2 regions of the Novosphingobium oxfordense genome follow, and region 1 is predicted to be linked to the other one. Evidence: riboswitches for the same ligand, from Rfam matches in the RefSeq annotation. Region 1 holds a riboswitch; the other holds the start of a gene.

Region 1 (15,377 bases):
CGAAGGGACGGCGAGGGAACGAGAGGCTGAAACACATGCGGCCTATCAGTCATGGATAAACGATCATCCCGATGCCGATATACCGCTGCGTTGGAAGGAGCGTTTCGGTTCCGAAGAGCAAAACCTCGAAAGCGAGGCACGGATATTCGATGTGCTCGTACTGGCCCGGCCGACGAATATGGACGGAGGCGACGCCCTGCATGCAGCATTTCGCAGGGTGCGCCATCCCTTCTTCCTTGTCCCTTCGAAATGGCGGTTCAACTACCGGCAAAGCTTTGCAGAACACATCGTAGTGGCATGGAATGAAACAGGGCCGTGCCGCAAAGCCTTGGTAGGTGCTCTGCCCTGGTTGCGCGTCGCGAGAAAAGTCACGCTGCTTCGGATTGCGAAAAGTCCGGAACTCGCTGGATCCGCCGAAGATCTGCTCGACCTGCATGGCATCCACTATGGTGTCCATCTTGTTCAACGGGACAGCCATAGTCTAGGTGACCAGATCGTGAGCGAGGCACGCTGTCTCGGTGCGGATCTGCTTGTGATGGGCGCTTATCGCCGCAACGAGTTTATAGAATGGCTCTTGGGTGGGACGACGCGCCATGCCCTTGCTTGTTGTGATCTTCCGTTGTTTCTCGCACATTGAGAACCGGGCTCGCTCGATACGCCAGCTGCGGGCGTTCTTGCCATCGACGATCAGGAAACTCCGCGTTGCCGTTATCCAATGGAGCGATGACCGCTTGAGATGGTTGACCTCGAAGGGCTCCCCGAGCGGGGCCACGTACATCGTTGAATGGGGATGGAGTCCCCTATAACCGCCCAACGGTTGATGACCCCTACCGCGATAGCGCGGCGGAGTGTGTCGTGGCCGTGCGGGCTGCCCCTGCAGCCTGAGAGCGGCGCACGCCGTGCGATCTACCGCGACGCGGAGGCAGGCTGATGATTCATGTGCGGGCTTTCTTAAGATGTCCGGCCGTCGCCAGATGGAGCGAAGGTTCGATGGCATCGTCTCGGTCGGCGTATTCGAGCACGGTGGGGGCGCGAGCCATTCGACTGCGCGCTGTGGATGGCGCTCGACGGCCTCACCGCAGCGCAAGTCGCGAACTTCAACCTTCTTGCGGGCCTACGATCCACTACACATCGAGCGAGACGACAGCCATCGTCGGCCGCTCGGTTCTTGCCTGACCGGAGGTAGCTCATGTCCACTAGTACTCGCATCGCCAATCTCCACGCCCGCGAAATCCTCGACTCGCGCGGCAACCCCACGCTTGCCGTCACGCTCGTCCTCGAGAGCGGCTTGGAAGCGGGCGCCGCCGTTCCCTCCGGCGCATCAACCGGCACCAATGAGGCGGTCGAACTGCGCGATGGCGATCTTGCCCGCTACGGCGGAAAAGGCGTTCTGGCAGCCATCAGGGGGGTCGAAGGCCCAATCGCCTCCGTCCTTCGGGGGCATGATGTTTGCGATCAGGTCGCGCTCGATCACGCGATGATCGCCCTCGATGGAACGCCGAACAAGGGCCGCCTCGGTGCCAACGCAATTCTCGGGGTCTCGATGGCGGCGGCGCGTGCGGCTTCGGTCGTGGAGGGTGTGCCGCTCTACCAGCAACTCGGCGGGGAGGAGGCCTGCCTGCTTCCAATGCCGTCGATGAATGTCCTCAACGGGGGCAAGCACGCCGACAGCGGCCTCGATTTTCAGGAGTTCATGATTGTGCCCCTTGGCGCGCCGACCTTTGCCGAGGCGCTTCGCTACGGGGCGGAAACCTACGCGGCGATCCGGTCGATCTTGCACAAAGGGGGCTTCAAGACGGCCGTGGGCGATGAAGGGGGATTCGCCCCTGCACTAGAAAACAATGAGGCGGCCTGCGAGCTGATAGTCGAAGCGATAGAGGCGGCGGGCTACAGGCCCGGCGAGGACATAGCGATCGCGCTCGATCCCGCCGCGTCATCCTTTGGCGAAGGCGGGATCTACAATCTCGCGCGGGCGGGCCAGGGCCGCCTTGATCGCACCGCCATGCTCGCGCTCTATGGCCGCTGGATCAACAGCTATCCGATCGTCTCTATCGAGGACGGCTTTGCGGAGGATGATTGGCAAGGCTTTACCGAGCTGACAGCCGCGCAGGGCCAGCGCATTCAGGTGATGGGCGACGATATCACCGTCACCAATCCGAACTTCATTCAAAATGCGATCGACCTCAAGGCGATGAATGCGGTCCTGATCAAGCTCAACCAGATCGGAACGGTCACCGAGACGGTCGAGGCGGTCGCCCTGTGCCGCAAGGTCGGGTGGCGGACAATGGTCTCGCACCGTTCGGGCGAAACCAATGACGACTTCATTGCCGACTTTGCGGTGGCCTGTCGGGCGGGGCAGATGAAGTGCGGCGCGCCGTGCCGAGGCGAACGCCTCGCAAAATATAACCGGGTGCTCGACATTGAACGTGCGCTGGGCAAGCGCGCAATTTTCACCAACCCCTTCGCCAACGCATGAAAGGAGAGCAAAGGGAAAACCATGAAACTCGTTCTGTTCCCGCGCGGCCAAGAGTATTGCGCAGCCGCCCTTGCGGGGCAGAACGGAAGGGCCGCTGACCGATTTCGGCCGAGGAGGCCGCAACCACGACGGTCCGGATGCCGCGGCAACCGGAGCGGGAAAGCCAACCCGGCAAAGCAAATATCTGGCAGATACCATTCCTGTCCCGGCTTTTAATCGGCCCCTCAGGCGGTGAGGATTGCTTTGCGTGAAGTAGGAGCGGTGTATCGGCGCATACCATGGAATTCTCCAATCGCCGACAGATCGCGGATAAAGATGCGGACAGCGCCGCACGCGTGCCATATGAGTTAGCACCATGGGTGCATACTAAGGGAGTAAGGCCATGATTCGCAAGATGATCGCTGCTGTAGCAATCGTAGGTATGCTGGGCGCGACGCCCGCTCTCGCGGCGAACAGTTGCCGCGATGCCAAGGGCAAATTCGTCAAGTGCCCGAACTCAGCCGCCGCGAAGAGCGGGTCTGCCTCGATTGCCAAAGGAAAAGATGGCAAGTGCCGTTACACCGCAGGTCCCAACAAGGGCAAGTTCGCCAAGTGCCCGTGAGATGACGCGGTGCAGGCATGGTGCTCGGCACCATGCCTGCAGATCCGCGCTCTTATGCGTCCTCACATCCGGTCGCGTGCGATCGTGATCGAGCCCTGTTTGAGGAAAGTCTTAGGCGCGTCGCAGCTTCAGCGCTGATCTCATAGCCAAACCAAGCCAAATCCTTCGAGCGTCTTTGGACGCTGCGTGGCTCACTGTGTCGTCGGCGTTCGCTCACCGACAACCTGACGTGTTTTGCCCTGCCGACGACAGTTGGATGGCGATAGTGCAAGGGCTTTGGGCTCTTCCTGCGCTGCGGACACCGGCTTGAGCCTTCGTTTTTGATAGCGATCTCTATTCGTCTGCTGTCCGAGGCGGATTCACGAGTCTTGCACCATAGTTTCGGCGGACGCGGCCTGTCATAACGAAGTCCCGCATCATCCCGAAGTAGCCGTCAGGAGCGCGGGTGGACAGCCGCGTACCGTCGGGGGCGAGCTCGTATCTGTACATGCCGTGATCTGTGCCGGGAAAAACCGCAGTGGTAATAGGGCGCCCGGATTGAGCTAGCGCGGACAGGCGATGTTCGGTTTCGTTACTGGGCGCAGTTTCATCGTCTTGCGCCAACAACCACAATTGCGGTACGGTCAGGTTGCGCAGTACCGGCAGAGGATCGTAGTAGATTGAAATGTTCGGGGCCAGTGACGGGCCTTCGCGGCGCAATTGTCCTTCCGGCATGTCGAGGATAATGCCAACAGCGCTTCCGCGCACATCGTGGAACCAGGCTTCGCTGCCGTAGCGCGCGCGAACTTTCGACAGTTGGTCGTAACCCGATTGGAAGTTGCTATCGATCAGCGTCTCCACAGTCCGGGAAATTTCCATGGCTTTGGAAACTTCCTCCGGACCGTAGCCGCGGCGGGTCAATTGCGCAGTGATTAACTCATGCTCCGCGTCTGCGACGGATACCGCAAGGCCGAAGCTGACGATGACGAAGTCGACAGGTTCTATCCGCGCAGCCAATGGCGCCACCCATCCACCCTGGCTTGCGCCTTGATAGCCGACGCGGGAGATGCGATCGCCGCCTAACTTCCTCGCGGCGTGCAGCGCGGCAATCGCATCAGTCGCCAGAGTTGCATAGTCTTGCGTATATTGTCCGCTCGAGGCACCGGTACCGCGCTTGTCATATACGAAAGCGCCGATCCCCGAAGCAGGAAACATCCTTTGCATGGAGTACGACTGAAGCGCCGAAGAATGTTCCGCTCCATGTACAAGGATAACAAGCGGTACCCGCTGTTTACCTTTGGGCATCACTAGGCGTCCGGCCAACACTGCACCATTTACCTCGAACGTGGTGTCGGTCACATCGAAGGCAATGCGATTGCCGCGGCGCCTATTGAAGATCATCTGATGGCGCGCGCAATCGAAGGACAACTCATTTCCGTCGGGCCGTCCGGTCCAGCCCAATGTGCTCTTCCAGCGGGCATTGTGCATTTCAGTCAACTCGCCGGTCGTACCGTCCGGTCGCCGCCATCGGAGATGATCGCCCTCGCCGGCCGCGATATCGACAATCGTGCCATCTGAAAGGAGGTAGCTGCCAACCGCACAATTTTCCGCTGGAGGTGCAGCGCCCGTGAGGATGAGCAGGATGGGCAGGATCAAGGATTTCATCGCCGTTTCCCCGAAACAAAGCTGGCAGCCGGCTGCTTTTTATGTAAAGCTTTACGCATTATGTCAAACAGCGATCTTGAACCTGCGCCAGCTGAGGATTTCATTCGCCAGCAGGGACCGGCCTATCTCGCCCATCTCCTGCGGCGCCTCGCAGACGAACTCATCCGCGGCGGCAGCCAATGGTATCCCGAAGTCGGCGTAACAGCACCGCCCAGAACGACCTCCACCTTGCTGGCACTAGACGAGCGAGGGGCGCTGGGCGTGACCGAGCTTGCCTCGTTGTTAAGTCAATCTCATCCGCTGATCATCGATTGGTGCCGGCAGCTAACGGCGCTTGGCTTTATCGAAACACAGGCAAACTCCCGGGATCGACGGCGTTCGATTATCGCTCTTACCGATGCCGGGCACAGCGAAGTACAGCGGCTACGAAAGGCGCTTGTGATCATGGAACGTGCATCCTGTGTGCTTATGGAAGAACAAGGATCTGATGTTTTCCAAAATCTCTGGCGCATGGAGGACGGGCTCCGGCAGACGAGGTTTGTAGACAGGTTACGCCAAGCCGCGCAGGCTTAGCCGCGGTAGGACAAGGGGCTCAGCTGCACTGCGCCGCACGATACGATCCTCGCATCGATTCATCGAGAGGCTTGCCCGATCAAATCTTCCCTGGGATGGCGTTTCGTGGTCGCGCACAGGTTACGAGGAAATGCCCAACATAAGCCTTTGTAGAAAAGCCTGTTCGCAGGGACGGTTCGTGTCCGGCCCGTGTCCCGCATAGCGGATTCGTATACTCCGCTCGCTGTGTTGTGGTCTCGACCGGCAGATCGCTGTCCCCCCGTCGCTCCTTTGAGACAACGGATGCGCGACGGGGAGATGGCCATCCAGTCACCGAGAATGTCCTCCTTTGAAGAGGAATTCCCGGCGCCGATCGGTCAACGATCTTGTTCGGAGCGGGTCGCTTATGCGGCGGCCTTGTCCAAGGCCTGTTCCAGATCGTTCAAAATATCGTCGATGTGCTCCAGCCCGATCGATAGCCGTATATAGCCCGGGGAAACGCCCGTGGCTGTCTGTTCTTCGGCGCAGAGCTGTGAATGCGTGGTGGATGCCGGATGGATCGCCAAGCTGCGGGCATCGCCGATGTTGGCGACATGATAGAAGAGTTCGAGCGCATCGATGAAACGTCGTCCAGCGTCGGCCCCGCCAGCGAGTTCGAAGCCGAGCAGCCCCCCAAACCCTCCCGTCAGGACTGCGGCTGCACGTTCCGCTTGCTGTCCGGTTTGAAGTGAGGGGTGAATGACGCTCAGGACATCGCTGCGTGCTTGCAGGAATGAAGCCACTTTCACAGCATTCTCGCAATGACGTACAATGCGCAGCGGCAGGGTTTCCAATCCCTGAAGAATCTGGAATGCATTGAAGGGCGAAAGCGCAGCGCCTAGATCGCGCAGCAGAACCGTCCTGGCACGCAAAACATAGGCGATCGGCCCCAGCGGCTTGGCCGCCTCGCTCCAGATTGTGCCGTGATAACTGGGATCGGGTGTATTGAGCAGCGGCTGACGTTGCGGAAATGCGCTCCAGTCGAAATTGCCGCCCTCGACGATCATACCGCCGATTGAGGTCCCGTGCCCGCCGATGTACTTTGTCGTCGAATAGACGACTATCGCGGCACCGTGGTCGAAGGGACGGGCGATCAGGGGGGCGGCGGTGTTGTCCACGATCAGAGGAATGCCCATCGGCCGCCCGAGTGCTGCGATATCTCCGATCGGACATACAATCAGTTTGGGATTGGGGAGGGTCTCCACGTACCAGGCTCGGGTTCGCTCGTCGCTGGCATTGGCAAACGCCTGCGGATCGGCTGGATCCACAAAGCGAACTTCGATCCCCATGTCTCTCAGGGTATTGGCGAAGAGGTTCCATGTTCCGCCATAGAGGTCGGTTCCGCTCACGATATTATCACCCGCGCGCGCCAGATTTTGCACGGCAAAGGCCGAGGCAGCTTGCCCTGACGCCACTGCAAGCGCCGCTGCGCCGCCTTCCAGCGCAGCGATGCGTTGCTCGAGGATGTCCGTTGTTGGGTTGCCGAGGCGGGTATAGATATTGCCCAGTTCCCTCAACGCAAACAGATTGGCGGCATGATCGGCATCGCGGAACTGGTAAGAGGTCGTCTGGTAGATTGGCGGTGCTACCGCGCCCGTGGCAGGATCGGCACGCCAGCCAGCGTGCAGGGCAAGGGTTTCCGGGCGAAGCCTGCGTTCCGTCATTCGTTCATCCTCTTTTTGGTTCTCAAACATCACATGTATGTCGTGCCTACTGGCGGGCGTTTCGGCAGAGCCGTCTCGACATTTTCGTTGCCCTCTTTTCCTGCGTACTCAAGGCTAATCGAGAGTGGCTGTAATCCGGAAGATTCGCGGCAACAACGAGCAAGGAGAACCGCTCTTGGCCGAGGGAGCTATGCGGCTGCCTGAAGCGAGCCACCATCGTCGTCGGCGAGATCACGAAGCCAGAGGGCGATCTGGTCATGCAAGGCGCGATAAATGAATTGCATGCGATGGATTTCGGGTAGCGTCGCTTGATTGGTGTCGGCCACGACAATAGCCAGCTCCAAGCGTTCACTCTCCCTCATAAGATAGCTGAGGAAATTTTCTGCCATCGGTGATCCTCGTGATCATCATGCGAAGGGTGTTCTGGAAATGATTCTGCAGCAGACTGGTTGCGAGGCATCCGATCTCCTGTGATGGGAGAAACTGGTAGGGACGTTCGAAGCGCGGCAAGCCAAAATCACTTATATTACTTGTCTATTTTCGCTCAATACTCGACAAGATCGAATAATGGTAATTTAGGAAGAGGCTTATCGTCTTCTTTCATCCCATTCCGCCTTGTAGTAGGTCTTTCTTTGCCGTTCGCGCTATCCTAGTCATGACAGTAATTTCAAGCGGCTCGGATACATCCTTGTACGGCCCGCTTTCGGTCATTGATTTTGCAGAAACGCCTGATTGCCCGGAATTGATACACTTTTCGCCGTTTTTTCCTTGAAATAGCCGCATTTGTGCTCTTAGCCGCCAGCAGCGGACCACTACATCGAGCCCGCGGGTCGCAAGAAAAGAGAGGTTCGCACCCGCATCGGTGCGGACCTCTCGATCTCACTTTCAATGTACCGCAAGTTGCCCATTGGCGATCAAACTCGAGAGGTCGAGGTATCGTTCGGCAGGATGATTTGCTTGCCAGCTAGCCGGCCCCTCGGCCGGCGCGGTGGTTACCTTGACGGTAATTGCGACGGGCGAGAGCAGCGGGAAGAGGAGGGGTCGCCAAGAGGCGGCCCCTCCCCTGTCGCCCGACATCACCCAGGGCAGATGTAGCCGAGCTACGACCCGTGATACAAACAGTGCTGGCCCAGCAGAGTTCCTGGGTGGCCAACAGGGCAACGTGATGCCGCGCCTTCGGAACGGCCAACTGTCCATCGGTGCAACTTACAATGGTTAGTTTAGGGTCTTGGCCATTCAGCGCTCGGATCGTAGCAACGTGAAGAAAAGCACCCGATATACGTAATGCCACTTCGAATTATTCTAGAATCCGGATCATTTTCGATAGGATAGCTGGCAGCGCAATTGACGCCATTCGGGACGGAAGTGCGCACACGAACTTCCCGCAGAAGGAAGCTCCACATCAAAATGCCATATTGCGCAATATTCATTTCGGGAACGTTTTTGGACATGGTAATTTGTGAAAATTGCATTTATTTGGTAATCTCGGTCGATGGACCCGAAGAAGCTGGCATCGGATTGGATTACTTTTCTCCCGCACATGCCGGACGTCTCGGATGACGTCCGAGATCGGGCCTGGGCGATATATGATTTAACGGAAGATGATCCTGCCGTAGCGTGGGATGCGATCAAGCATGTCGTTGCTAGATATACGTTGCAAGAACTTCTTGCGGCTGAGAAAAATGAAGCTCAGCGAATCGTCGAATGTACTGCCTCAGGTCCGATAGAAAAACTGTTGATCGCTCACGGCCCGCGTTTCATCGGCGCCATGGAAACGGAGGCCCGGCGTGATCTCCGGATGGCGTGGGCTCTCGGCGGTGTATGGCGCAATTCCATAAATGAGGAAGTCTGGCTGCGAGGGCGGCGGGCTGCAGGTGCCAATCAACGTTAGCGCGCGGCAATACTGTGCCTTTAATGTCGCGCTCCGCAACGGCGAGACATTGATGGACCTACTCCGACACATCGAGCCTCGGATTGCAGGCGAGCGCCATTCGTATAGTGGCCTACTCTAAAATCGACGAGTGTATCGCCGTTGATTGGCTAAATTGGCACACAATGCACGGACGGGCTATGAGGCGGAACCATTCCAGATGGCCGGCGGATGGTGCAGATTCTCGTAGTGCCTTTCAAAAGTTCGGCATTTCGGCGTCCGGCTTCCCGGCGGGCAATAACCAGCGCCGCATTGAGATCGTCGGCTTTGAATTCGAGTCGCTTGGCAACCCCTTGCCCGTCATCGGAGAACCTCAGTGCGTAGATATTCATCTATCTCCTCCATCAGCGAGGGCAAGTCCGAATGGCCTGCGAAATGAATTGTATTATGAGCTTTTGAGAGCGGACCGGTAATCCCCCGGTCCGCTTTTGACGCGGATGTCCTACTGTCGGTCGATTCGCCAAACCTCACCCAGCGTTTGTCTGATCGCGCAAAGTTTGCGTGATCCCTGCCAGAGTTCAGCCCGACGGCGCGGCTTTTCCTGCGCGGCAAAAGTCAGGGCCGCCCCTGGATCGCTGGCTTCGAACCGGACATCCTTAGCCGGGCCGTTGCCGTCTTCCGGAAACTTGAGCGTGTACATCGACATGGCATTCTCCAATGGCGCAAGCTCTTCGAGTAAACCCACAAGCATTCTTGAATCCATGTATGGAATGATCCAGCGTCTCTGCGACGGAACGCGCGTTCCGGACGATAATCTGTAGCTGTAAGCCGCGATTGCCCGGATCTGGTCAGGATCGATGGAGTGCGTGCTAGATATGACTCCGCCTCGTGTTCTGCGATTCGGGAGGGGCGGCCAACCAAGCGGAAGTCCATTGGAGGTGTTACAGAAAAAGTCCGATGGGTTGTTCGAGTCGGACTAATTCCGACGCGTTGAAACTGCCGCTGCGCCAGTAACTTGCGTCCAGGGGAGGATCGGCGTCACCAACTGTTCTGCCGCTCGAGACAGTGCTCGGTCGTACCGAGGATCCTGCCGAACAGAAGCGAGCCCGCTTCCCGACACCCTCTAGGCATCACAACGAGCCCGGCATTTGCGTCGGACTAGAAACGGCCACACAATTGCCGCTGCCTCTCGACTTCGCATCAGGTCTTGGCCCCTCGCGGGAGATGCCGCCCCTCAGCGAATTCTTCGATGAGTTTTTCGCAAAATGCCGGTAGATCGTCCGGCTTCCGGCTAGTGACCAAGCCCTCATCAACAGTGACTTCCTCATCGACCCACTTGCCACCGGCATTTTCGATGTCCGTCCGTACGGTAGGAAAGGATGTCACGGTTCGGCCACTCAGGACGCCCGCTTCTACCAAAAGCCAAGGAGCGTGACAGATCGCTCCAACAGGTTTACCGGCGTCGAAGAAGGCGCGTACGAAGGCTACCGCTTCCTGGCTGCCGCGAAGTTTGTCCGCGCCTACGCTACCGCCCGGTATAACCAAGCCGTCGAACCGGTCCGCAGATACCTCGGCGAAGCACTTATCGACGGAGTAGCGGCCGCCGGGATCAAGGTCATTGTTGTTGGTTTCCGCAGTTCCGCTTTCCAAGCCGATGACGGTGACATTTGCGCCCGCTTGCTCCAGCGCTTTCTTGGGTTCAACGAACTCCGATTCTTCCGTGCCACGTGGCGCAATGAGAAGGGCGATCGATAGATTGTCGAGGGACATGAGATCTCCATTTGGATGGGCACCGTCGTCCGATGCCAAAAAAGCGTGCCGGCGGCGCACCAAACCTTGTCTCAACGTCTTTCGGCTATCTTTAGATCCCTTCAGTGCACAGTCGCGGGACATGGAAAGTCCGTGGGCGTTGCATTTTCCTGTCCAATACCCTGGCAACTTGGAGGCCCCGGTCTTTCGATCCCTTGAACGGTATGCCCACCACGTTCGACAGCAACCCCGAGATCTGCAGATCGATGTCGGCAGTGTCCCCGCGTTGGCATAGAGGGGGCCGACCGACCATTTCTCCCGCATTCGGATTAGCAATAGACTTGCCAAGAGAACAGTTTGCATCGTTGCAACTGACAATGCGATGGATTTTCAGCTGGAGAAAACACTCCGTCAGAGGGGAGGCAGCCGTCCGAACGGCGCTAACACGGGATGTAAATGCGGGTCACGTGCCTCCGTGTTGGGCTGGGCAGGCACCGACAGCGGGCGAGCGGACGCGATCCTGTATTCTGGCCTGTATTCGGGCCGATCTTCGGGGATGGATTGCTCGCCCCACGAGCGTTCTCCACATGGCTGCAGCACCTTATAGCCGACGGTCAGGGACGACGCCGGCCTCCTTTCACGATGCTTCATTTGCGGAGCAAACCTTGGGTGCGTCGCCGGCAGGTTCTTGCTGGCCCCAGCCGATTAGCATTCGCGCCGCCGCTCGGGCAGCTCGGAATGTGCAAGGTATGGCAGACGTGTGGCCTAATTTAGTCCATTGCGTTCCTTGACGCCCGTCTGCTCTTCCTTCTCGAGCTTGTCGGCATGCCAGATATTGCGGCCGGCAAAGACCACAATGATGACGGCAAGCACGATTGCGACGACCATGATGCCGGCGCGGCCCAGACGTCGCGAGCTCGGCTTATCTTCATTCTTCATATTGGGGAAACCTTCATGCTTTCCATCTTGTCGCTAGGCATTCCTTGTCCCGCGTGTTGAAAGGCGCGCCAGCTTGTGCGCCATTACGGCATTCCCCTGCTGATAGGCGACAGACAGCGCGTCATTTCCTGCAACGTCGCTCAACTCGATATCGGCGCCGTGGGAAATCAATAAGTCGACAAAATCCTCCCGGCCGAACAACGATGCCATCATAAGTGCCGTCTGGCCGGCGAAGTTTGGGACGTCGGGTTGGGCCCCTCTTTCAAGCAACATCTCGGCAGTGCCCAGATGGCCCTTGAACGTTGCTCCCATGAGCGCGGTGTTTCCTCGGAAACAATCCGTCTGATCGACAGCGGCGCCGCTCTCGAGCAATGCCTCTGCCGTTTCATGATGTCCGTGATAAGTTGCCAGGATCAGCGACGTGTGTCCCTTCCCGTTGTAGGCGTCCACGCGGGCTCCGGCTTGAACCAGGGCCAGGATCAGATCGGTACGTCCCAGGCGTGCGGTTTCGAACAGAAGTTCCTGAAGGCGTTCAGGCGGGGGGAGAGGGGGCAGCCGGCTTTCGCCAGCTGCCAGTTCTTGGGTCTCATTTCGCATCTAGATCAACCCTCAGCTCTCGAGGCCAATGACGCAGCGCGGCGATCGTATCGACAAACGCGGCGGCATCTCTTGCGGACTCCAGCCGCACGCAGCCTTCGTCAAGGTTTCCGGCTATGCCGCCTTTCGAGAGGATTGGCTCTGCACCTGCTGACAGGCCGATGAATTTACCGTGCCCGAAAGCATCGCGCACGAAGTCCTGCGCGGTAGCATCATCGCCGAGGAGGATGCCCCCTTCTTCCGAGACGATAATCGCAACCGCATCGAACAGGACTGAAGGGCCGCCGTCGATTTTCTGTTTGGCCGCAACCCGCGTGCCGTCAGAAAGCGCCACCCCGCCAACTTTTGCCGCGACGATCTCATAGACCGCCCCGACCTTGTCGACGGCCTTTACCAACGCATCGAAAAGTGATGCGTCAGCTTCGTCGCTCAGGAGAATGCCAAGTTTGCGGCCCTTAAAGGAAGATGGACCGTTTTTAATGATCGACAGAGCGTCAGACGGCGCGAGTTCGGTCTTGGTCGGCATGGCGGCCTGGGCGGGGTCGGGAAGCGTCGCAAGACCCAGCCCGTCGGCGACCTTCGACGCCAGTGCCTCGTCGATGTTGCGCAAGTGCGACACCAGGCGCGCACGAATGTCGGGTCTTTCGACCTTGGAAAGCTCGAAGACCAGGGCATCGGCAATATGCTTCTGCTCTACCGGCAGCTGGCTGATGAAGAACTGCCTCGCCTGGCTGTAATGGTCGGCAAAGCTTTCGGGCCGGATGCGCAACTTGGCGCCTTCGGCCTCACTGGCGAAGCTGGAATAGCCGCGCGCAGGGTCGGCGCGGGGGCCTCCAACAGTCGGCCCCCACGAGTTGGGCTCATAGTTCACTCGGCCGACGGGATTGACCATGGCCATGTGGCCGTCCTGCTGGAAATGGGCAATCGGGCACTTGGGCGCGTTTATAGGAATATGCGTGAAGTTGGGGCTTCCGAGCCGCTTCAGTTGGGTATCGAGGTAGGAGAAATTGCGCCCTTGCAGCAGCGGATCGTTGGTGAAATCGATACCGGGAACGACGTTTTGCGTGCAGAACGCAACCTGCTCCGTTTCTGCGAAGAAGTTGTCGACGAGGCGATCGAGCACCAGTCGCCCGATCGTTCGGACGGGAAGGACTTCCTCGGGGATAATCTTGGTCGCATCGAGCACGTCGAACTCGAAACTGTCCGCGAAGGCCTGGTCGAAAAGCTGGACACCCAGCTCCCATTCCGGAAAGTCGCCTCCATTGATTGCATCCCATAGATCGCGCCGGTGGAAGTCAGGGTCGGCGCCATTGATCTTCACGGCTTCGTTCCAGACCACTGATTGCAGCCCCTGTTTCGGCTTCCAGTGGAACTTCACGAAGGTAGATTTATCGTCATCGGAGACTAGACGGAAGGTGTGCACGCCGAAGCCTTCCATCGTACGGAACGAGCGTGGGATGGCTCGGTCGGACATGATCCACATGACCATGTGCATCGATTCCGGCGTAAGGCTGATGAAGTCCCAGAAATTGTCGTGAGCCGTCTGAGCCTGCGGGAAGCCCCGATCAGGTTCGGGTTTGGCGGCATGGATGAGATCGGGAAACTTGATGGCATCCTGGATGAAGAAGACCGGAATATTGTTGCCGACAAGATCCCAGTTGCCCTCGCGGGTATAGAGCTTGACGGCAAACCCGCGTACGTCGCGGGCCAAATCGGAAGATCCCTTTGAGCCAGCCACGGTCGAGAAGCGAACAAAGGCGGGCGTTCGTTCTCCCACGCGCTGAAAGATGTCGGCCCTGGTTATATCGGCGAGGCTGTCAGTAAGTTCGAAATAGCCATGAACCCCGTATCCGCGCGCATGTACGACGCGCTCGGGGATACGTTCATGATCGAAGTGGAAAATTTTCTCGCGGAAGTGGAAGTCTTCGACGAGCGTAGGGCCTCGCGGGCCCTGTTTCAGACTGTTTTGATCATCCGCGATAGGTACGCCCTGCTGCGAAGTGAGAATAGCGCCGCCTTCTCTCGGGGTCTGCTGCGTCTCACCACCGACGCCTTGCGGCTCCAAGTAGGTTGTTGCGATTTGCGCATCGTTTGGGATCGGCGAAGCCTTCGCTGGCGTCTCGCCAGGGAGCGGCTTGCCTTGTGCGATGTCGTTCGGCTTGCGGGACGACGTCCCGGCGGCAGGCTTCTTGGCCAAGGCTTTCCTCCTGTCTCGCGGCAATCGCAATCCCTCTTGGGTTCCGCATCCGCATCGTCAGGGAAACAGAAAAAGGCCGGCGTAGTTTCCCGGATAATTCATTTTTCGCGAAAGCTATTTGGCCAGAAGGTTTATGATCTAAGTTATTTTGCGCCAAGGTACTTAATTAAAGTGCTAAAATTGGGCTTTGTCCCCGCAAACAATGAATGACGGGCCAGCGCAGCCGCCAGCCCGTCATTTTTATGCGACGGCCTGCAGAGTGCAGCGATCATCCTCACGGAGATCTCGTGTCCAAAGCGCGATCTGTTCACCGGTAGCGCGGTGCAAGGCCCTCAGTCGCTCTATGTCTTTTGGAGACAGGCCGCCGCTGGTTTGAGCCTGTGTAATCGCTGCTTCCAGGCGGGCCTGCTCTCGGCGGAAATAGGTGCGGAGTTCCTCGAACATGTTTAGCCTCCGCGCTCGTCCAGAGTACGCATAGCCGACATGATATCTTCAAGAGGAACTGGGTCCGACACCCCCGGTGGTCGCCTCAAGTCCGGCCTTTCCTCAACTGCGTGGGCATCCGAGGCCCACGATGCAAGAATCGCCCGTTTGACTTCAGGCTCGAGTTGCGGGTGCTTCATGAACTCGAATGGGTGACGAAATTTGGAGAGGGACATTTCTTGCCTCCTTTCTTCCAACTCTCCTCCTGCAGGGAAAGGCCCTGCGGGCCCAATATCGTCAAGATTGGTCCGAAGATCAAGAATCCATTGAAGCGTCTGATCGCTCAGGAAGCGGTGGAGCATCCTTTCCTCCGCAGTGGAACAAGTCTTCGCCTTGGGTGTTGGGCGGCTGGGAAACATGGAGCGATTTGATGCCCAAATATACGTTCGAAACGCCGGATGGCGAGGAAGTTGAAATTAACTCCATAAACGTGGTCGATCTGGTCGAGGGGAGAGACGATCAAGTTACGGTCTTGGAGCTACAGGACGGCAATGAAATTGCTGTTTTGGCAACACGCGAAGAGGTTGTAAGTTATCTTGATCTAGATCCTTTACAATACCTGAGCG
Region 2 (15,377 bases), on a different replicon from region 1:
GCGGTCGTACCAGTTGCCCACGCTGGCCGCGAACGCGAGCGCGGTGGGCACGCGCGGGCTCAAGTCCTCGCAAGCCGATACGCAGACCTACGATGCCAACGCCGGCTTCAGTTCCTTCGAACTCGACCTGTTCGGCCGCCTGAAGAACCAGAGCCGGGAGGCGATGGAGACCTACCTCTCGACCGAATCCGGCTACCGCTCCGCGCGGCTGACGCTGGTGGCCAATGTCGCCACGGCCTATGTCACGCTTGCTTCCGACCGCGACCTGCTCGCCCTGGCCGAACGCACGCGCGCCAGTGGGCAGCGATCGGTCGACCTGACGCAAAGCCTGCTCAAATCCGGGCTCGCCGCTGCGGGGGATCTCGCCTCGGCACAGACGGTGCTGGAACAGGCCAATTCCGACGTGGCATCGCAGACGACGCTGGTGGCGCAGGATCGCAATGCGTTGGAACTGCTGGTCGGCGGCCCGGTGGAAGATGGTCTGCTTCCTGCCTCGCTCACCGAACTGGACGCGCGGATCGGACAAGTACCGGCCGGCCTGTCATCCGAAGTGCTGCAGCGCCGCCCTGACGTGGTGGAGGCGGAGCACCAGCTGAAGGGCACTTACGCCCAGATCGGTGCCGCCCGCGCGGCCTTCTTCCCGACGATTTCATTGACCACCGCGCTCGGGCTGGCCAGCACTGCGCTGGGCAGCCTGTTCACCGGCGGGGCGTCTCTCGCCAGCGGCACGGCCAGCGCCAGCCTGCCGATCCTGGGCGGCACCAACAAGGGCAACCTGGAATATGCCAAGGCGCAGCGCGACTATTACCTTGCCACCTACCGGGCGACGGTGCAGTCCGCCTTCAAGGATGTGGCCGATGCGCTGGCCCGGCGCGGCACCATTACCGAGCAACGCGCCGCGCAGGATCGGCTGGTGACGGCGGCGCAGAAAAGCTACGATCTTGCCGATGCGCAATATCGCGCAGGCACCGAAACTTCGCTCAACGTGCTGGTCGCCCAGCGCTCGCTCTATGCCTATCAGCAGACCCGGATCGCGACGGTCTTGGCCGACCTCACTAACCGCGTCACCGTCTACAGCGCGATCGGCGCGGACGAGAGCCTGGGCGGAGCGGCCGTTGGTGGTTGACGGCCGATGAGGAGCAGACGGTGCGTGGGCCTGGCTCCCATAGCCCGGCGCTCGCACCGCGGCTGACCCGAGCATGGCTCGTTGAGCGTCGGCCCGGTCTCATCGGCGGCGATCCTTGCCAGCAGCCGATGGACCTTGAGGCTAGTCCGAGCGTCGGGGAGTGGCTCGGACCGTGACTGGCTTTCCCTGAATCTTCCACACCCTCATCGCAATTTTGCCCCCGCCTCGCTTCGGCCAGCGCCGCATCAACTCTTAGGCATCAGCGCCTCGACCACCTGATCGACCGTAAAGCTCGCCGCCTTTGCGCGCGGGGGGAATTCCTTGAAGCTCTCAAGCCATTCGTAGACGATCGCTTGCACCGGCACTTGCAGGAAGATGCGGTCCGCAGTCCATTTGTCGTAGAGGAAGCTTTCGTCCCCACGTTCGAATGGGTCGGAGCGGAGGTCGAACATCTTCGGGACCCGCATCTGCGCGAAGGGTTCGCGCCAGACGCTTATGCCGCCGGAGTTGCGCTGCTCCTGGAAATGGATCTTGTACTTGTTGACCCGGATTGCGAGCAGGTCGCCGTCGTCGCTCCAATACAGGAAGCCTTCGCGCGGGCATTTTTCCTTGCCCGACAGGAACGGCAGCAGGTTGTAGCCATCGAGGTGAACCTTGAAGGTCTTCTCGCCGATCTTGTAGCCCTGCTTCACTTTGGCAACCAGGTCGGGCTCGCCCGCGGCTGCTGCAAAAGTGGGGATGAAGTCCTGCAACGATGCAATGTCGTTGATCAGCTGGCCGGGTTCGATCACGCCGGGCCAGCGGATTACGCAGGGCACCCGCCAGCCGCCTTCCCAATTGGTGTCCTTCTCGCCCCGGAACGGCGTCGCGCCGCCATCGGGCCAGGACATGACTTCGGCACCATTGTCGGTGGTGAACACGACCACAGTGTCATCGGCGATGCCGAGGTCTTCCAGCTTGGCAAGCAATTGGCCGACGTAGCCATCAAGTTCCACCATGCCGTCGGGATAGAGCCCCAAGCCGGTCTTGCCCTCTGATTCCGGCTTGAGATGCGTCCACACATGCATGCGCGTGGTGTTCATGTAGCAGAAGAACGGTTGATCGGCCTTGGCCTGCCGGTCCATGAAATCGAGCGCCGCGCCCAGGAATTCCTCATCCACCGTCTGCATTCGCTTGGTGTCCAGTGGGCCGGTGTTTTCAATCACCTGCTTGCCAACGCGGCCGAACTGGGGGTCTTCGGTGGCGTCGTCGGTCTCGCTGGCCTTGCATTTGAGCACGCCGCGCGGGCCGTATTTTTTCCGGAATTCAGGATCCTTGGGATAGTCGGGATTCTCGGGCTCCTCCTCGGCATTGAGGTGATAGAGGTTGCCGAAGAATTCGTCGAAGCCATGTACGGTCGGCAAATGCTCGTTGCGGTCGCCCAGATGGTTCTTGCCGAACTGGCCGGTCGCGTAACCGAGATTCTTCAGAAACTGTGCGATGGACGGATCGTCTGCGCCCAGGCCGAGCTTGGCACCGGGCAGGCCGACTTTGGTAAGCCCGGTGCGGATCGGGGATTGCCCGGTGATGAAGGCGGCACGGCCGGCAGTGCAGCTTTGTTGGCCATAGAAATCGGTGAAGTTTGCCCCTTCCTTCGCGATCCGGTCGATGTTGGGCGTGCGATAACCCATGATGCCGTTGTTATTGCAGCTGATGTTGAACCAGCCGATATCGTCCGACATGATGAACAGGATATTGGGCTTGCCGTTCGGCATGATCTTCTCCTGAATCCGACACGGAAGGAGGGATCGTACCAGCCAATTTCTGACCCCGCAGATCGGGGCAAACCCGGAAAAATCCTGGTTATGCTACCGAGAAGCGGGGCGCCCACAGCCGCAAGCCTTTGACCGTTCCAGGTAGTATAGCAAGTCGGCCTGGAGGCTGCGTTTCAGCAGCCGGCCCAATTGCCGCATTCCGTCCCGCTGCCCGATTGTCCGTTTCCAGACCAACAGCGGTACAATTGGCTTGCCGCCGCCCGCATGGGCTCCCTCCAACGCGGATCGACATCTCGCCTGCTGCGACGGCGATCAGAGTGGATCAGCCGGACAATAGGATTTTAGAAAGTCCGGATGCGTCGGCATGCTGGCTGCGATTTCGGAGATTTCGGAGCGCATTCGATCGAGATGGCTCCGCAATGCGACGTCAGGCATCATTTCTGCGAGGCGGTGGTAGCCAAGCGGATTCATGCGTTGGCCCAACAATACCGAAGTCCAGCTGTCGACGCGGAACAGTTCATCCTCCAGCTTGAAGGCACGGGCATCGTCGCGCCAGATTTCCAGGCGCTCCTTGAGTGAATCCGGAATGTCCATGGTGCGGCAACGGCGCCAGAAGTCGGAATCGTCCCGCTCGGTAACGTGGTAGTGCAGGATGATGAAATCCCGGATGGATTCGAATTCCAGCCGCGACTTCTCGTTGAAATGATGGATCAGCGCTTCGTTGCAGCCGTTGAAAGGGAAATCCTGGATCAGCCGGGTGACGGCTGCCATCATCAGATGGATGCTGGTCGATTCCAGCGGCTCGATAAAACCGCCGGCAAGCCCCAAGCCGACGCAATTGCGGAACCAGCTCCTTTTGCGCATCCCGGTCTTGAAGCGTAGCAGCCATGGCTCGATGGTCGGTTCGCCGTCGATCTCCGCCAGAAGCTTGGCCCGCGCTTCGTCGTCCGACATGAACTCGTTGCAGAACACAAGGCCGTTGCCTTCGCGGTGCTGCAGCGGAATTTTCCAACGCCAGCCTGCCTCGTGCGCGTAGGCGCCGGTGTAGGGCTGGGGCGGGTAGGATGATTTCGACTGTACGGCTACGGCGCTGTTGGTGGTGATCCAACGACCCCAATCATCGAATTCCACACCCAGGGCCTGGCCCAGCAGGAGGGAACGGAAACCGGTGCAGTCGACGAAGAGATCGCCTTCGATCCGTTCGCCTGTTTCCAATGTCAACGCATCGATGAAGCCGCTTTCGGGGTGGAGATCGATATGACGAATCTTCCCTTCGACCCGCTTCACGCCGGCGGGTTCGGCAATGGCGCGCAGGAAACGGGCATAGCGCGTGGCATCGACGTGGTAGGCATAGCCCATGTTCGGCGCGGCGTGCACCGACATGCGATTGGCCTCGCCCGCCACCCATTCCAGGCAATATTCGCCCAGTTCACCACCAAATCCGCGCGATTGGGCGTGCAGCCAGAAGTGATGGAATTCCGCCATCCAGGACGCGCGTGTGCCGATCGTTCCGAACGGGTGGATGTAGCGATCGCCAATCCGGCCCCAGTTCCGAAACTCGATCCCCAGCTTGAAGGTCGCCTGTGCGGCGGCCATGAACTGGTCTTCCTTGATTCCCATCAGATCATGGAAGCTCTTGAAGGTCGGCACGGTGGACTCGCCCACGCCAACGGTCGAGATTTCTTCCGATTCGATGAGCGTAACGTCGATCAGCGGTCCGAGATGACGCACCAAGGCCGTCGCAGTGACCCATCCGGCGGTGCCGCCCCCTGCTACCACGACTCGCTTTACCACACGGTCCGATGCCGGATCCTGCTGCATGCTCATTTCCCATGATGCCGGCGTTCGCGCCGCATTGTACGATATTGGAAACGCCGAACCCGACGGGGCGCGCGGTCGGCCAGGTGTCTGTGTCAGATGGCGGATGAGGCGGGACGATCCGCCAGTTCATCCTGATCCTCGTTCAGTGCGCCCAACGCACCGCTGGCCCGGGCGCGACGGCCATAGACGACTTCGAACAGTGGAGAGGCCATCAGCGTCGTCACCAGCGCCATGACGACAAGCATGGAGAACAGCGCGGGGCCGATGATGCCCTTTTGCAGGCCGATGTTGATGATTATCAGCTCCATCAGCCCGCGCGCGTTCATCAACGCGCCGACGGCGAGCGCGGTGGGGTTGTCCTGTCCGGTCAGTCGGGCCGCTGCCCAGCAGGCCGCGCCTTTGGCGATGATGGAGCCAGCCAGGATGACCAGCGCGACGCCTACCAAGGCAACGCTGTTTACCAGCGTAAGCTGCGTGTTGAGGCCGGAAAAGGTGAAGAACATCGGTACCAGCAGAGCCAGTGTGAAAGGCTCCATTTGGTTCTTCAGTTCGCGGCTCAGCAATCCGCGCGGCATTGCTACGCCCAGCAGGAAGCCACCGAACACCGAATGGAGGCCCGCCGCGTCCATCGCCCAGGCACAGAGCATGAATAGCGCGACGATCGTGGCGAGCAGGGGCGGCGTGATGCGGCCTTCCCGCTCGGCCCAGCGGGAGAGCGGCGCCAGCAGGCGCGGCCCGGCGGTCAGCATGAACAGCGCGAAGAGCCCCCCGCCGAGTACGGCTTTCAGCGCCACTGCGGTACCACCGCCAAAGCTCGCGAGCACGATCGCAAGCACCGTCCAGGCGCCCACATCGTCAATTGCGCCAGCGGAAAGCGACAGCGAGCCGAGCGGCGTACGCGAAAGGCCGCGCTCCTGAATGATGCGGGCGAGAACGGGGAAAGCGGTGATCGAGATCGCAGCGCCCATGAACAGTGTCGCCTGGAACGCGCTGACCTGCGGACCGAACAAGTTTAGGTTGAACAGCCATGGCGTCATCGCGACGGCGACCAGAAAAGGCGCGGCCATACCTGAGAGTGACACCGCGACGGCGCTGCGGGCGTTAAGTCGGAAATGGTCGGTGCGGAAACCGAGCCCGACCAGAAACATGTAGAGGCCAACGCCCAGCTGCGCTCCGACGTAGAGCACGGATTTGGTTTCGTTCGGGAACAGTAAATGCTGGATATCCGGCGCGACAAGTCCGAGCAGCGAGGGGCCGAGCAGAATGCCGGCGATCATTTCACCGATGACCTGAGGTTGATCAAAGTATCGTTTCAAGAGCCAGCCCGTTGCCCGGCATGCGGCCACAATCACGAACATCTGCAAGAAAAACGCAACGCTCAGTTCCGCAGGACTCATCCGCCACTCTCCTTAGCACCCGCCCTTTCTCGGTGCGGTGTGCGGACGCGAAATGAGACCGCCGCACACATTGTCGCAAGTAGTTTCTTGCTTGGGTGACAATCTCGAAAGCGAATTTCGTCTGTAGGCTTTGTAATGTTGCCAATGCGCCACAACCCAAGGATTTCAGCGATTGATTGCGATGTCATATTCGTGAATTTGGGTCCCGCTGAGACGGTCGTGAGAGCAATTTGACGATAGGGAATCGGCCGCGTCCCGAGACGCTGGACTGGAACTGGAAATTCTTCACGAAACGTTGCCCGCTTTGCGCTCGTTTGTACCCGGACGAACGTTCCGCACCTGTCAGAAGAGATCATCAGCGCATCGCGTTTCACGGGCGACTGCGTCCATGTCGCTGTCTTTCTTCGCCTGCATGACCAGCGCACGATAAAGAGGCTCTGGGAGCCATAAACTGCTCGGCGCATGCGCCGGCTTGTCCGCGGGTTCATGGAGACGCGGATCCTGCCGATCTTGGGGAACGTGACTTTGTGCTTGGGGGATCAATGTTACACCCCGGCAGCATCTTTCGACGATTGATGGCGAATGTCGCTCCGTCGCGCGCGCGCGGTGCGCAGGGTTTCCGGCGTGAAGTGCGTTCCTGCGGCTCTTTTCGGAACAGCGATGCGTTGCGAGAGGTATATGCCGTTATGTCCCGAACAGATGTAGGCAACGAAGCACGCGACCGCGAGCGGGACCGCGTGGGTCCGGCCGAACAACTCAATGCCCATGATCGTGCAGGCGAGCGGCGTATTGGCGGCCCCCGCGAACACCGCGACGAAGCCGAGTGCCGCAAACAGGTCAAGCGGTGCCCCCAGCAGCCAGCCCAGTGCATTGCCAAGCGCTGCCCCAATGAAGAACAACGGCGTCACTTCGCCGCCCTTGAAGCCCGCGCTAAGGGTCACGACGGTGAAAAGCAGTTTGAGCGCCCAACTCCATCGATCGACGGGGCCAGTAAAGAAGCCTGCTATCGTGGGATCGCCCGGGATGACGGACCAGACGCCAAGGCCAAGGTAGGCGCGCGTCCCCACGATCCAGACGAGCAGGATCACCATGATACCGCCCAACCCGGCACGGCTCGGGCCATAGGGAAAGCTGCGCTTCAAGAAGCCGCCCAGCGCGTGATTGGCTTCTGCAAACACATGGCCGACGAGCCCGAAGGCGACGCCTGCCATGGCCGCCTTGGCTACCAGCAGGGGCTCAACGAGAAGCCTGGCGGAGTCGGGCGTCACATAGCCAATGTGGTAAACTGTATGATGAATGCCCCAAGCATGGCACGTCCAGTCGCCCACGAGTGCCGAAAGCAAGCAGGGCATGATCCCGGCATATTCGGTTCGCCCGATCGCCAGAACCTCCAGCGCGAAGACTGCACCTGCCAGCGGCGTTCCGAAAACCGCGCCGAAACCCGCCGCGACACCCGCCATTAGCAGGATCCGCATGCTAGGCGGATCAAGCCTGACCAGACTTGCAATTGCGCTGGCAATGCTGCCGCCAAGCTGCACGGCAGTACCCTCGCGTCCGGCGGATCCACCGAACAGATGTGTTGCGATAGTGCCGATAAAGACGAGCGGGGCCATGCGCAGCGGGATGCCGCCACCAGGTTCATGGATTTGCTCGACAATCAGATTATTGCCCGCCTCCACGGAGCGGCCGACGCGGTCGTAAAGCCAGGCGATGGTCGCTCCACCAACCGGAAGGAAGTACAGTAGTGAGGGGTGGTCGAACCGTGCACGTGTCGCGGCATCAAGGCTCCATAGGAACGCCGCGCACAATGTTCCGACTATTGCAGCCATCGGTATCAGCAGCAGCGTCCATCGGGCCACGGACATTGCGTGATCTTGGCGATCGCGCATAGACGCCGCCAAGTTGAACTGGGTGAACAGATTAAAAAATATCGCGCGCACAATTCCTCCATTGCTGGCTAGCAGCGTCAGGTAGGAATCATCGGCCCTTGCGAGGGCGGTTCGGCCAGACAGCCCGGCGGAAATCCATCGCCGTGCGGAGGCATATGTCGGCTCGAAGCTTGGCCGTCAACGGGCCTTCCGGAAGCTCCAAGCATAATTTACTCAGGCCTCAGGCGCCAAGGCTTCGATGATGCGGCAATCGCCAATGGTCGTGCCGGAACAGCAGTCCAGTTTGCGCACCAGTTCAGCACGCAATTTGGCAAGATCGGTCATTTTGCGGTCGATCTCGGCAATGTTCGCGGCAGTGATGGCGTCTACTTCGGCGCAGGAGGCTTCGGAATCGTCGGCAAGTGCAAGCAGGATCCGCACTTGCGCCAACGAAAAGCCCAGATCGCGCGATCGCCGGACGAACGAGAGCCGGTTGAGATGGACCGCATTGTAGATCCTGTAATTGCCTGCCGTCCGGGAAGGCTCGGGGATAAGCCCCTCCTTCTCGTAAAAGCGGATCGTTTCGACGCGAGTGTCGGTCAATTTCGCAAGATCGCCGATTTTCATGCTTGACCCTATAGCGGCTTCAGGGTGCATCAGTCCAAGCCATATTCAGATTGTCGGATGCGAATCATGGCTCATGACTGTTGCTCGAAGAAGGGCGATACGCTTGCACAACTGGCCGGGAAGAAGGACCAGCGCCGCGTCCTGATCGTCGTCATGGTGATCAATTTCGCCATGTTCTTCTTCGAATTCGGCGGCGGCCTTGTGGCGCGATCATCGGCCTTGATGGCCAATTCGGTCGATATGTTGGGCGATGCGATCGTCTATGCGCTCAGCCTCCACGCCCTGCATCGCGGAGCGCGCTGGGAGGCAGGAGCCGCGATCGCCAAGGGGCTGATCATCCTGGCCTTCGGCCTGGCGGTGATCGTCGCAATCGCGAACAAGATCGCGCATGGGGTGCCACCTTCTTCGTCGCTGATGCTGGCGTTCGGCGGGTTGGCTCTTGTGGCCAATGTGACATGCCTTGCGCTGCTTTGGCGTTTCCGCAAGGCCAACGTGAACATGTCGAGCACCTTTGAGTGCTCGCGCAATGATGTCGCCGCGAATGTCGGTGTGCTGGCGGCGGGCGGGCTGGTCGCACTCAGTGGAACCGCATGGCCCGACATCGCGATTGGGGGCGTCATCGCCGTGATCTTTCTGCGTTCAGCCTGGCGAGTGCTGGGTGAGGCCATTCTTGTCTGGCGCGCTTCGCCTCCTGCTGCGGGTGGAACCTTGAGGTGACATCCGGCCTCCGATCCCGTACGGCAATTGCCATGTCTCGCTGGGGCCTCGCGCTGATCCTGATGCTGCTGTCGTCATTCATGGCGACATCGGCCATTCATGCCCAGGAGCTTTCGGGCAGCGTCATCGTCGAGTGCTCTGGCTACGTCCATAGCGAAGGCGACGCCGATCAATCGCCCGGCGATGCGGACAAGGGCGCGCCGCATCATCATGCGGGCTGCCACGGCGGTGCTTCGTTCCTGCCGGCACGGGATATGGTTCCCGAACTCTCCGATATGCTGACCCAGCCTTTGCCGGCTGCGCGGGCCGACGCGCTTGGTCGCTGGATTTCCGGTCCGGATCTGCGCCCTCCAATCGCCTGATTGACGCCGTTGGCCGCTGACCTCGCGCTTCGGCGCGCGCGGCCCCACGCCCATCAATCAGGATAGATTTCATGTACAGGATCATGGCAGCCTTGCTGGCTGCAACGTCGTGCGCCGTCGTCGCGCAGGCGCAAGAGATTGCAGCGCCGGCTGCGGCTCAGCCCGCTGCACTATTTACGCTGGAGGATGCGGTTGCAGCGGCCGGGGGCAGCGCGCCTGCCCTGGATGCCGCGCATGCCGGCATCGACGCTGCCGCTGCGGCGCGCAAGGTTGCGGGGCTACGCCCCAACCCGACCATGCAGACGCAGGTCGAGAACGTGGTCGGCACCGGGCCTTATTCCGGTTTCGATCAGGCAGAGACAACGGTCGGCCTCAGCCTTCCCATCGAACTGGGTGGCAAGCGTGGGGCCCGGGTCGCGGTCGCCAAGGCGCAACTGGATCGGGCCGCGCTGGAAGCCGCGATCGCACAAGTCGATGTGCGGTTGCAGGTCACGCAGCTCTATGTCGAGGCCGTTGCCGCTGAGCGACGGGTGGCAACCCAGCGCAATCAGGTGCAGATCGCCCGCGATGCCTTGAAAGCCGCGCAAGTGCGGGTCCTGGCCGGACGGGCATCGCCCATAGAGGAACAACGCGCCGACGTTGCCCGGGTCAATGCCGAGGCCGGCCTGGAGCGTGCATCGCGCCTCGCTGACGCAGCGCGGGTCAATTTGGCCAGACGGATAGGCGGGCCGATTGCCAGATCGTTGGACAGGGGCCTGCTCGATCGTCTTCCTGCCGCTGGCGACTATGGCCCTCGCGAAGCTGCGAGTGCGGGAACGCTGGCGCTCGCCGCCGCCGACGCGAATCTGGCGGTTGCCGATGCCGATATCCGGCTCGCCCGCTCGCAGCGCGTGCCCGACCTTCAGGTGGGGCCGGGCCTGCGCCGATTGGAAGCCACCAATGACTTCGCGGCGGTCTTCTCGATCTCGATACCGATCCCGGTGTTCAATTCCGGGAAGGCTGCCGTTGCGCAGGCTGTGGCGGAGCGATCGCGGGTCGAGGCGCAGCGCCGGGTGACGGCGCTCGATGTCGAGCAGGCGATTACAGACGCGCAAGTCCAGGTCGACAATGCCGCCACGACCGCGCGTGCCGCCAATGGGCCGGCGCTCGCTGCCGCGCAGGAAGCCGCCAGGATCGCCCGCATCGGCTACCGCGAAGGCAAGTTCGGGCAGCTCGACCTGCTCGATGCCGAACGCACGCTTGCCGAGACCCGCATGGCCGCCATCGATGCACTCGCAGCTTACCAGAATGCCCGCGCACAGCTGGAGCGCCTGACCGCGCCCGTCGTCGCGCCTCAGGGGGAAAACTGATCCATGAATCGCAATACGTTCATTTACGCCGTCCTCCCGCTGTCGCTCGCGCTTGCCGCCTGCGGCAACTCGCAGGATGGGGCGTCCAAGGAAGAAAAGGCGGCGGGCGAAGCCGCTCACGCCGATGAAGGCAAGATCACGCTGTCGCAGGAGCAGATTGCTTCAGCCGGTATCCAGATCGGACGGCCGACCATGGGCGGCTCCGGCACTCTCGAACTCCCGGCCACCATCGAAGGCGATCCGCAGGGCACGCAGGTCGTCTCCGCGGCAATCGGCGGGCGCGTGGTGGCGCTTCCCTATAACCTTGGCCAATCGGTCGGACGCGGGCAGACGCTGGCAGTGATCGAGAGCCGGGAAGCAGCGATGCTGAAGGGCGAAGTCGAAGCGAGCCGCGCGCGTCTGGCACTTGCGAACTCGAACCTGGTGCGCGAGCAGCGCCTGTTCGCCCAGCGGGTCTCGCCCGAACAGGACCTGATCGCCGCCCGCACGGCTGCGACGGAAGCGCGCATCGCCTACAACCAGGCGCAGGGACAAGTCTCGGCAGCTGGCGTTGGCGGCGGCGGCCTCAACCGCCTCGGCATCACCGCGCCGATCTCCGGGCAAGTCATCGCGCGCAGTGTCGTGTTGGGCCAGACTGTCGATGCCAATGCCGAACTCTATCGGGTCGCCGACCTGTCGAGCGTGTCGCTCGCGCTGAATCTGCAGCCGGCTGATGCCGGGCGCGTACGTGCGGGCAATACCGTGACCGTTACCGCGCCGGGGCGTACCGCCACCGCCACGGTGACGTTCGTATCGCCCGCGCTCGATGCGCAGACCCGCCTCGTGCCCGTTATTGCCTCGCTCGACAATCGCGCCGGTCAATGGCGCGTGGGAGAGCCGGTGACGGCTTCCGTCCAGCTTTCGGGCGAAGGCGAAGACGGCGTAGTGCGTGTGCCGAGCACCGCGGTTCAGACCGTGGAAGGCAAGAGCGTCGTCTTCGTGCGCACCAAGGCGGGCTTCCAGGTCGTTCCCGTAACGCTTGGCGACAATGTCGGGGATTCCGGGGCCGGCGGCTCCGTGATCGTTCGCTCGGGTCTCACGGGCACCGAGCAGATCGCCACTTCCAACAGCTTCACGCTCAAGGCCGAACTCGGCAAGGGCGAAGCGGCGCACGAGGACTGAGCCGATGATCGCCCCTATCGTCAACTGGGCGGTCCACAAGCGCTGGCTCGTCCTGCTGCTGACTGCCATTGTCGCCGTAATCGGCGGCGCTGCCTTATCTCGCCTGCCGATCGACGCGGTGCCGGACATCACCAACAATCAGGTCCAGATCAACGTCCGCGCGCCCGCGCTTTCGCCCGAACTGGTCGAGAAGCAGGTCTCGTTCCCGATCGAGACCGCGCTCGCCGGCATCCCGGGCCTGGAATACACCCGCTCGCTCAGCCGGAACGGTTTCTCGCAGATCACTGCGGTGTTCGACGAGAGCACGGATATCTACTTCGCGCGCCAGCAGGTGGGTGAGCGCTTGATTGGTGTGAAGGAAAGCCTGCCCCAAGGCGTCAATCCCGAGATGGGTCCGATCGCCACGGGACTGGGTGAGGTCTACATGTGGACCGTCCGCCTTGAGCATCGCAAGGACGACAAGCACGTCCCCGGTGAGCCCGGCATGCAGCCGGACGGGAGCTACATCACCCCCGAGGGCGAACGCCTGACCAACGACACCGACAAGGCGACGTACCTGCGTACCGCGCAGGACTGGATCGTCGCCCCGCTGCTCAAGAATACCAAGGGGCTTGCGGGCGTCGATTCCATCGGCGGCTATACCAAGCAGTTCCTTGTCGTGCCCGACGTTCAGCGCCTCGCCGCGATGAACCTGACCCTGACCGACCTTGCCACTGCGCTGGAGCGCAACAACACCAGCGTTGGCGGCGGGTTCGTCAACCGCAACGGCGAAGGCCTTGCCGTGCGCTCCGATGCGTTGGTGCGCAACGCGAACGAGCTGGAGAAGATCGTCGTTGCTGCGCGCGTGGGCGTGCCGATCACGCTGGGGCAAGTCGCCACGGTCAAGACCGGACAGGCAATACGCATGGGTTCGGCTTCCGAAAACGGCACAGAAGTCGTCGTCGGCACCGCAGTGATGCGCATTGGCGAGAATAGCCGCACGGTCGCGACGGCCGTGTCCGATCGTCTGCAGGAGATCAACGCCTCGCTACCGCCGGATGTCGTGGTGCAGCCGGTGCTGGATCGCACGGACCTCGTCAACTCGACGATCAAGACCGTCGCCAGGAACTTGGGCGAAGGTGCGTTGCTCGTCATTATCGTGTTGTTCGCGTTGTTGGGGAACTTCCGCGCGGCCCTGATTGCGGCGATGGTGATCCCCGTCACCATGCTGCTTACCAGCTTCGGCATGCTGAAGACCGGCGTTTCGGCCAATCTCATGAGTCTTGGCGCGTTGGACTTCGGCCTCATCGTCGACGGCGCTGTCATCATTGTCGAGAACGCCTTGCGACGTATCGCCGAGGAACAGCACTACAATCGCCGCCTGCTTTCCGTGCAGGAGCGGCTCGCCACCGTTGCTGCCGCCGCGCGCGAGATGATCCGACCTTCGGTCTATGGCCAGGCGATCATCATCCTCGTCTACGTGCCGCTGCTGACGCTCACCGGTGTCGAGGGCAAGACTTTCGTGCCGATGGCGCTGACGGTTATCATGGCGCTCGCTTTCGCCTTTGTGCTTTCGCTGACGGCGGTGCCGGCGGCGATCGCGATCTGGCTCTCCAACCGCGTGGAGGAGAAGGAGGGCCGTATCATGACCTGGCTCAAGGCGCGCTACGAGCCAGGTCTCGACAAGGCGATGGAGCGGCCGGCAATCACGGTCGGCGCGGGCGTCGTCGGTTTCCTGGTTGCCATCGCTGCGTTTCTCTCGCTGGGACAGGTGTTCCTGCCCCAACTCGACGAAGGAAACGTGCTGATCCAGGCGCTGCGCATTCCGGCCACTTCGGTCCAACAGAGCCAGGCGATGCAAGTACCGCTTGAACGGATGATGTCCAAGCAGCCGGAAGTGCAGTTCGTTTTCTCGAAGACGGGCACCGCCGAACTCGCGGCCGATCCGATGCCCCCAAACGCCACCGACATGTTCGTGATCCTGAAGCCCCGCGACCAATGGCCGAACAGCAGTCTGACCAAGGACGAACTCGTCGAGCGTTTCGAAAAGGATCTGAACAACTTCCCGGGCAACGCCTACGAGATCACGCAGCCCATCCAGATGCGCTTCAACGAACTGATCGCGGGCGTGCGCGGCGACATTGCGGTGAAGGTCTTCGGTGACGACTTCAACGCCATGAATGCCACGGCCGAAAAGATCGCCGGAGTGCTGCGCCGCACCGAAGGCGCGACGGACGTGAAGGTGGAACAGACCACGGGCCTGCCCATGCTCGACATTCGCGTCAACCGCGATGCCATGTCGCGTCTGGGCGTGACTGCGCAGGACGTGCAGGACGTCGTCACCGCCACGCTGGGCGGGCGCGAGGCCGGCACGATCTACGAGGGCGATCGCCGTTTCCCGGTGGTGATCCGCCTGTCCGAAGCACAGCGCGCCGACATCGGCCTGCTCCGGCAAGTGCAGGTGCCGATCGCCGGAGGCGGGTTCGTCCCGCTCGCGGGCGTCGCGGATATCAGCATCGTCGATGGTCCCAACCAGATCAGCCGCGAGAACGGCAAGCGCCGCGTGGTGGTCCAGGCCAATGTGCGCGGCCGCGATGTCGGCAGCGTGGTCGAGGACGCTCAGGCGGCTATTGCCAGCGAAGTCCGTCTGCCGCCGGGCAGCTACCTGGAATGGGGCGGGCAGTTCGAGAACCTCGCTTCGGCGCGGGACCGCCTTCAACTGGTGATCCCGGCCTGTTTCGTGCTGATCCTGCTGCTGCTCTATGGCGCACTGGGATCGGTCAAGGAGGCTGCGATCGTCTTTACAGGCGTGCCCCTGGCACTGGTTGGCGGCGTCCTGGCGTTGTTCCTGCGCGGCATGGACTTCTCGATCTCCGCCGCCGTCGGCTTCATCGCGCTCTCTGGGATCGCGGTGCTCAACGGGCTGGTCATGGTGTCCTCGATCCAGGACCTCATGCGCAAGGGCATGGAACGGGCCGAGGCTGCTCGTACCGGCGCCATCCAGCGCCTGCGCCCGGTGGTGATGACGGCGCTGGTCGCAAGCCTTGGCTTCGTGCCGATGGCGCTGGGCACTGGCGCAGGTGCGGAAGTGCAGAAGCCGCTGGCGACTGTGGTAATCGGCGGCCTGATCTCGGCCACGCTGCTGACGCTGTTCGTCTTGCCGACGCTCTATGCCCGCTATGGGCGGGAGCAACTGCCGGGCCAGGAAAACCTCGA

The links. Region 1 has a riboswitch for fluoride ahead of eno (phosphopyruvate hydratase). Riboswitches for the same ligand answer to the same signal wherever they lie in the genome.
Region 2: linked by a shared signal. The riboswitch ahead of WBP07_RS29395 (voltage-gated chloride channel family protein) and the one ahead of eno (phosphopyruvate hydratase) in region 1 are both predicted to bind fluoride.

The regions. Positions count from the first base shown of each region.
Region 1 covers NZ_CP147007.1:167,122-182,498, forward strand. The annotation lists gene WBP07_RS20775 (universal stress protein) at 1-637, shown strand, start outside; fluoride riboswitch at 778-837, shown strand; gene eno (phosphopyruvate hydratase) at 1,190-2,476, shown strand; gene WBP07_RS20785 (hypothetical protein) at 2,859-3,077, shown strand; gene WBP07_RS20790 (alpha/beta hydrolase family protein) at 3,411-4,721, opposite strand; gene WBP07_RS20795 (MarR family winged helix-turn-helix transcriptional regulator) at 4,782-5,294, shown strand; gene WBP07_RS20800 (O-acetylhomoserine aminocarboxypropyltransferase/cysteine synthase family protein) at 5,678-6,976, opposite strand; gene WBP07_RS20805 (hypothetical protein) at 7,165-7,365, opposite strand; gene WBP07_RS20810 (DUF6869 domain-containing protein) at 8,469-8,867, shown strand; gene WBP07_RS20815 (hypothetical protein) at 9,017-9,238, opposite strand; gene WBP07_RS20820 (hypothetical protein) at 9,349-9,552, opposite strand; gene WBP07_RS20825 (type 1 glutamine amidotransferase domain-containing protein) at 10,047-10,616, opposite strand; gene WBP07_RS20830 (hypothetical protein) at 11,361-11,534, opposite strand; gene WBP07_RS20835 (ankyrin repeat domain-containing protein) at 11,568-12,131, opposite strand; gene WBP07_RS20840 (catalase) at 12,121-14,280, opposite strand; gene WBP07_RS20845 (hypothetical protein) at 14,569-14,772, opposite strand; gene WBP07_RS20850 (hypothetical protein) at 14,960-15,377, shown strand, end outside.
Region 2 covers NZ_CP147008.1:1,492,402-1,507,778, forward strand. The annotation lists gene WBP07_RS29375 (efflux transporter outer membrane subunit) at 1-1,126, shown strand, start outside; gene WBP07_RS29380 (arylsulfatase) at 1,372-2,880, opposite strand; gene WBP07_RS29385 (tryptophan halogenase family protein) at 3,193-4,701, opposite strand; gene WBP07_RS29390 (cation:proton antiporter) at 4,794-6,098, opposite strand; gene WBP07_RS29395 (voltage-gated chloride channel family protein) at 6,644-8,038, opposite strand; fluoride riboswitch at 8,063-8,139, opposite strand; gene WBP07_RS29400 (helix-turn-helix domain-containing protein) at 8,201-8,593, opposite strand; gene WBP07_RS29405 (cation transporter) at 8,660-9,310, shown strand; gene WBP07_RS29410 (hypothetical protein) at 9,343-9,672, shown strand; gene WBP07_RS29415 (TolC family protein) at 9,744-11,021, shown strand; gene WBP07_RS29420 (efflux RND transporter periplasmic adaptor subunit) at 11,025-12,182, shown strand; gene WBP07_RS29425 (efflux RND transporter permease subunit) at 12,187-15,377, shown strand, end outside.